Regions from separate parts of the Klebsiella sp. PK18 genome, predicted to be linked through region 1. Evidence: predicted binding sites of a transcription regulator. Region 1 holds the regulator's gene; each other region holds the start of a gene.
The links. The regulator PurR, encoded in region 1, represses purine synthesis genes. The targets are predictions, from matches to a motif close to CANGCAAACGTTTGCNTG.

Region 2: a site for PurR is predicted at 1,515-1,532, ahead of tusA (sulfurtransferase TusA). Genes of this name have one in related genera too.
Region 3: a site for PurR is predicted at 927-944, ahead of pyrC (dihydroorotase). Genes of this name have one in related genera too.

The regions. Positions count from the first base shown of each region.
Region 1 covers NZ_CM173493.1:2,350,368-2,352,636, reverse strand. The annotation lists gene cydH (cytochrome bd-I oxidase subunit CydH) at 141-233, opposite strand; gene purR (HTH-type transcriptional repressor PurR) at 526-1,551, shown strand; gene punR (DNA-binding transcriptional activator PunR) at 1,570-2,269, opposite strand, start outside.
Region 2 covers NZ_CM173493.1:313,964-316,232, reverse strand. The annotation lists gene zntA (Zn(II)/Cd(II)/Pb(II) translocating P-type ATPase ZntA) at 1-672, shown strand, start outside; gene tusA (sulfurtransferase TusA) at 1,211-1,456, opposite strand; gene AC3EMD_RS01465 (7-cyano-7-deazaguanine/7-aminomethyl-7-deazaguanine transporter) at 1,663-2,269, shown strand, end outside.
Region 3 covers NZ_CM173493.1:3,492,597-3,494,865, forward strand. The annotation lists gene mdtH (multidrug efflux MFS transporter MdtH) at 1-203, shown strand, start outside; gene AC3EMD_RS17160 (lipoprotein) at 319-879, shown strand; gene pyrC (dihydroorotase) at 1,005-2,051, shown strand; gene dinI (DNA damage-inducible protein I) at 2,125-2,269, shown strand, end outside.

The DNA.
Region 1 (2,269 bases):
GGACGGCGTAACATCAGAAGCCAAAAGCATGACATCAATCACAAAAAAACAAAAGTGAACGAAATGACAAAAGATTTTTGCAGAATTGATAATAATGGCGGGATACGGGGAGGAGGCCGCGCTCCTCCCTCACTGGAACATTAGTGCAGTATGGCGGTCAGGCTGAAAGCAACGATCACGCCGAGGGCAATAACCGTGGTGATCAGCGAAAACTTTAAATTGGTATCCATCATTTTTCCCTCTTGTTATCCCCACACCAAAAGTGAGCTTGCTCATTTTTGCACAAAAAATCGCAAAAATCTTCCGGGATTTAGGGCGATGCACATTTTTGCTCTTCCACTTTGCCCCAAGATCGGACAAAATCCCACGCTAATTTAAAAGCGTATCGGCCATTGACCCCTTCCTGTCGTTCTGTGTCGTTTTCCCGACGTGATGCAATGTTGAAAATTGTATTCAGGGTGTGTGTAGGCAAACGTTTACGTATCGATGATCAGGCGATCAGGTCAAGGCATGGAGTGAGATGTAATGGCAACTATTAAAGATGTAGCGAAGCGCGCAAACGTTTCCACTACAACTGTATCACATGTAATTAACAAAACCCGTTTCGTTGCCGAAGAGACGCGCAATGCGGTGTGGGCGGCGATCAAAGAGCTGCACTACTCGCCGAGCGCCGTGGCCCGCAGCCTGAAAGTCAATCATACAAAATCGATTGGTCTGCTGGCGACCAGTAGCGAAGCCGCCTATTTTGCTGAAATTATTGAGTCTGTTGAAAAGAGCTGCTTCCAGAAGGGCTACACCCTGATCCTCGGCAACGCATGGAACGATCCGGAAAAACAGCGCGCCTATTTGTCGATGATGGCGCAGAAGCGTGTCGACGGTCTGCTGGTGATGTGTTCCGAATATCCGGATTCGGTATTGAGCATGCTGGAAGAGTATCGCCATATCCCGATGGTGGTGATGGACTGGGGCGAAGCAAAAGCCGACTTCACCGATGCGGTGATCGATAACGCCTTCCAGGGCGGCTATATCGCCGGACGCTACCTGATTGAACGTGGCCATCGTGAAATCGGCGTGATCCCGGGTCCGCTGGAGCGCAACACCGGCGCAGGCCGCCTGGCCGGCTTTATGCAGGCGATGAAAGAGGCGCATATCAGCGTGCCGGAAAACTGGATTGTGCAGGGCGACTTCGAGCCGGAGTCCGGCTACCGCGCTATGCAGCAGATCTTAAGCCAGCAGCACCGTCCGACGGCGGTGTTCTGCGGCGGCGATATCATGGCGATGGGCGCTATCTGCGCGGCGGATGAAATGGGGCTGCGGGTGCCGCAGGACATTTCGCTGATCGGTTATGATAATGTGCGTAACGCCCGCTATTTCAGCCCGGCGTTAACCACCATTCATCAGCCGAAAGATTCCCTGGGCGAAGCCGCATTTAACATGCTGTTGGATCGTATCGTTAATAAGCGCGAAGAGTCACAGTCTATCGAAGTGCATCCTCGTCTGGTCGAACGCCGCTCCGTGGCGGATGGCCCGTTTGTCGATTATCGCCGCTAAGACGTTTGCGGGCGCATATTATTCCGGCGCCCGCAGCCATTCCCGATTCAGCGTGTCGCTGTCCCCCAGATAGTCGAGCATCCAGTTCAGCGCCGGTGAGGCATCACTCTGCTGCCAGGTCAGACAGCAGGCGGCATCCGGGAACGGATTCTCCAGCGCCAGCGCGGTCCACACGCCGCGATCTACCCATGGTCGGGCGAAATGGCTCGGCACCATGCCGACGCAGAGGCCCGCCGACAGACAGGTGGCCGACGATTCCCAGTCGGGGACCACCACCCTCTTCTGGTTATCCAGCAGCCAGGTTGTTCGTTTGGGCAGTGAACGTGACGTATCCTCCCGCACCAGCGACGGCCAGTTACGCAGGACATCATCGCTCAGGGGTCCCTCCATCTTCGCCAGCGGGTGATCGCTCGCCACCACGCAGTCCCAGCTCAGCATCCCCATATCGCGAAACGCATAGCGGCCCCCGACCGGAATAGATCGCGTTGCGCCAATCGCCAGTTCTACACGGCCGTCGGCCAGCGCATCCCATACGCCGTTGAACACTTCCTGGAAAACGATGAGCTCGACGTCGGGAAAATGGCGATAGAAATCGACGATCATCTGGCGCATCCGCGCCGGTTTCACAATATCATCCACCGCGATCGACAGCTGCCCGCGCCAGCCGTTGGCGATTTGCTGGCACTGCTGGCGGGTGATCTGCATTTTTTTGATAACA
Region 2 (2,269 bases), 2.0 Mb from region 1:
AACGGCAGCCGCATCTTGATCTGCGCCGCCAGCAAAGCCGCCCCGGCAGAGCATGAGGCGCAGATCCAGCAGCTGGAAAGCGCCGGGCAAACGGTAGTGCTGGTGATGCGCGGCGAGACGCTGCTCGGTATTCTGGCGCTGCGCGACACCCTGCGCGACGACGCGCGTCAGGCGGTGGATGCCTTGCATCAGTTGGGGGTTCAGGGGGTGATCCTTACCGGGGATAACCCGCGCGCCGCGGCAGCCATCGCCAGCGAACTGGGGCTGGAATTCCGCGCCGGTCTGCTGCCGGCGGACAAAGTGAAAGCCGTCATGGCGCTGAATGCCGATGCGCCGCTGGCGATGGTCGGGGACGGCATCAACGACGCCCCGGCGATGAAAGCGGCCACCATCGGCATCGCCATGGGCAGCGGCACCGATGTGGCGCTGGAGACGGCCGACGCCGCGCTGACCCATAACCGTCTGACCGGCCTGGCGCAGATGATTTCCCTGGCGCGCGCCACCCATGCCAATATTCGCCAGAACATCGCGATTGCCTTAGGGCTGAAGGGGATTTTCCTCGTCACCACCCTGCTCGGCCTGACCGGCCTGTGGCTGGCGGTGCTGGCGGATACCGGCGCCACCGTGCTGGTAACGGCTAACGCGCTGCGGTTATTGCGTAAGAAGTTGTAGCATAGATACCGGCTTCCCTGCTCGCGCTACGCTTAGCAGGGCTACGGTTCCAGACCGTCGGGTAGCCCGGATAAGGCGCTACGCGCCGCCATCCGGGGTATTCCCTGCTCGCGCTGCGCTTAGCAGGGCTACGGTTCCGGACCGTCGGGTAGCCCGGATAAGGCGCTACGCGCCGCCATCCGGGATATTCCCTGCTCGCGCTACGCTTAGCAGGGCTACGATTCCGGACCGTCGGGTAGCCCGGATAAGGCGCTACGCGCCGCCATCCGGAGTATTCCCTGCTCGCGCTGCGCTTAGCAGGGCTACGGTTCCGGACCGTCGGGTAGCCCGGACAAGGCGCTACGCGCCGCCATCCGGGATATTCCCTGCTCGCGCTACGCTTAGCAGGGCTACAATTCCGGACCGTCGGGTAGCCCGGATAAGGCGCTACGCGCCGCCATCCGGGGTATTCCCTGCTCGCGCTGCGCTTAGCAGGGCTACGGTTCCGGACCGTCGGGTAGCCCGGATAAGGCGCTACGCGCCGCTATCCGGGAAAAGCTCAGTGGCTTTTGCGGATCAGATAGCGGTACGGCAGGGCTTCGGTTTCCTGGGCCACCAGCTCATGCTCCATAAAGCGGCAGAATCCCGGGATATCGCGGGTGGTGGCCGGATCGTCAGCAATAATCAGCAGCGTCTCGCCGACCGGCATCGTCCGCACGGTTTTACGCACCATCATGACCGGCTCCGGGCAGCGGAGCCCCAGGGCATCCAGGGTATGGTCAGGAGTGGAGAAAAGTTCGCTCATTTTAGTCTCACGTTAACAAAACGGCCCTAGTTTACCCCCAGTTCGCCAGTACGCAAGCCAGGTTAACGTTTGCGCGAAAAACAACCATTGCATTACGCCGACAACGCAGTATCATGCAGCCGTTTTTTATTGGGTTCCCTCACCCCAACGTTCCGCTGCCGATTGCTCATTCACCTGAAGCATGACGGGCATAAAAAGGTCACAATATGAATCCGTTTACTACCGTACAGCGCAAAAAAGCGCTCGTCTGGCTTTCGCTATTTCATCTGCTGGTCATCACCTCCAGCAACTATCTGGTTCAGCTGCCGATCTCCATTTTTGGTTTCCATACCACCTGGGGCGCGTTTAGTTTTCCGTTTATCTTTCTCGCCACCGATCTGACGGTACGCATTTTTGGCGCACCGCTGGCGCGACGCATCATTTTCGCGGTGATGGTCCCGGCGCTGGTTATCTCTTACGGCATCTCTGCGCTGTTCTACATGGGCGAGTGGCAGGGCTTTGCCGCGCTGGGCACCTTTAATCTCTTCGTCGCGCGCATCGCCATCGCCAGCTTTATGGCCTATGCGCTGGGGCAGATCCTCGACGTCCACGTCTTCAACCGCCTGCGGCAGAGTCGCCACTGGTGGCTGGCCCCCACCGCCTCGACGCTGTTCGGCAACATCAGCGATACCGTCGCGTTCTTCTTTATCGCTTTCTGGCGCAGCCCGGACCCGTTTATGGCCGCCCACTGGGGGGAAATCGCCCTCGTCGACTACAGCTTTAAAGTGCTTATCAGCATTATTTTCTTCCTGCCGATGTACGGCGTGCTGTTAA
Region 3 (2,269 bases), 1.1 Mb from region 1:
GTTTCAGCCGTCTGGGGCTCGCCTTCGGCGGCGCGCTGGGTTACGCGGGCGGCGGCTGGCTGTTTGATGCCGGGAAAGCCGTCGGCCAGCCCGAACTGCCGTGGCTGATGCTCGGCGCCATTGGGTTTATCACTTTCCTTGCCCTGTGGTGGCAATTCAGTCCAAAACGCTCCGCCTCCGGTATGCTGGAGCCGCGCACCTAAGCGCGTAGGTCCGCGGTTTCTCCTGCCTTTCAGCCTATTCTGCTGGCATGAAGAATGCTGACAGGTCATGATGCTTTGTGTCAGGATGAATGATGGTACGAGCTTGAGGAACCCCATGAAAAAAATATTGATCGCCGCGGCGCTGATTGTCAGCGGTCTGCTGAGCGGCTGTAACCAGTTGACCCAATACACGGTAAGCGAGCAGGAGATAAACCAGGCGCTGCAGAAGCGTAACCATTTCGCCAAAGATATCGGTCTGAAAGGCGTTGCCGATGCCCATATTGAGCTGCAGAACCTGACCAGCGCTATTGGCCGTGAAGAGCCGGGTAAAGTCACGCTGACCGGGGTCGCCAACGTCGATCTGAACTCCCTGTTCGGCACCCAGAAAGCGACGATCGATCTGAAGCTCAAAGCGCTGCCAACCTTTGACAGAGAGAAAGGCGCTATCTTCCTGCAGGAAATGGAGGTGGTCGATGCCAAAGTGGCGCCCGAGAAGCTGCAGTCGGTGATTCAGGCCCTGCTCCCCTATCTGAATCAGTCGCTGCGCAGCTACTTCAGCCAGCAACCGGCCTATGTCCTGCGTGAAGACGCCAGCACCGGCGAAGCGCTGGCGAAGAAATATGCCAAGGGCATAGAGGTGAAACCGGGCGAAATTGTCATCCCCTTTACCAATTAATCTCCAGGGCGCTACGGCGCCCTGAATTTTTTACGGAAATGAGTGCAAAGGAAAACGTTTACGCTTATCCTTAGTGCCCGGCAAAAAACAGCCCTGATGACTGAACCTATTAGCCGGAGCCTTCCATGACAGCACAACCCCAGGTATTGAAAATCCGCCGCCCAGACGACTGGCATATCCATCTGCGTGATGACGATATGCTGAAAACCGTCGTGCCTTACACCAGTGAGTTTTATGGCCGGGCGATCGTGATGCCGAATCTGGTGCCGCCTGTCACCACCGTCGCGGCGGCTATCGCCTATCGCCAGCGCATTATGGACGCCGTCCCGGCCGGGCACGATTTTACCCCGTTGATGACCTGCTATCTGACAGATTCCCTCGACCCGGCGGAGCTGGAGCGCGGCTTTAACGAAGGTGTGTTCACCGCCGCCAAGCTCTACCCGGCCAACGCCACGACCAACTCCAGCCACGGTGTCACCAGCACCGACGCCATTATGCCGGTGCTGGAGCGGATGGAAAAACTGGGCATGCCGCTGCTGGTACATGGGGAAGTCACCCACGCCGAGATTGATATTTTCGATCGTGAAGCGCGCTTTATTGACACGGTGATGGAGCCCCTGCTCCAGCGCCTGCCCGGTCTGAAGGTGGTCTTTGAGCATATTACTACCAAAGATGCCGCCGAATATGTGCGTGACGGTAATGAACTGCTGGCGGCCACTATTACCCCGCAGCACCTGATGTTCAACCGCAACCATATGCTGGTCGGCGGTATTCGTCCTCACCTGTACTGCCTGCCGGTACTCAAACGCAATATTCATCAACAGGCGCTGCGCGAACTGGTCGCCAGCGGCTTCAGCCGCGCCTTCCTTGGCACCGACTCCGCACCACACGCCCGCCATCGTAAGGAAGCCAGCTGCGGCTGCGCCGGCTGCTTCAACGCCCCGACCGCCCTCGGCAGCTACGCCACCGTGTTTGAAGAAATGAACGCTCTGCAGCACTTTGAAGCCTTCTGCTCGCTGAACGGCCCGCGCTTCTACGGTCTGCCGGTCAATGAAAGCTATGTTGAGCTGGTGCGTGAAGAGAGCACGGTCGTTGACAGCATTGCGCTGCCCAATGATAGCCTGGTCCCGTTCCTGGCGGGTGAAACCGTTCGCTGGACGATGAAGCGATAAAAAACGTAGCCCCCTGTTGTCAACGCCCACCAGATACTGTATAAATAACCAGTACCAAACACAGGGGGCAATTATGCGCATCGAAGTGTCTATCGCCAAAACGACCGCCTTACCCAACGGCGCGCTGGAAGCGCTGAATAACGAACTCTCCCGGCGTATCGCCGAGCAATTCCCGGCCATCGACAGTCAGGTGAGCGTGCGCTACGCCACCGGCAACC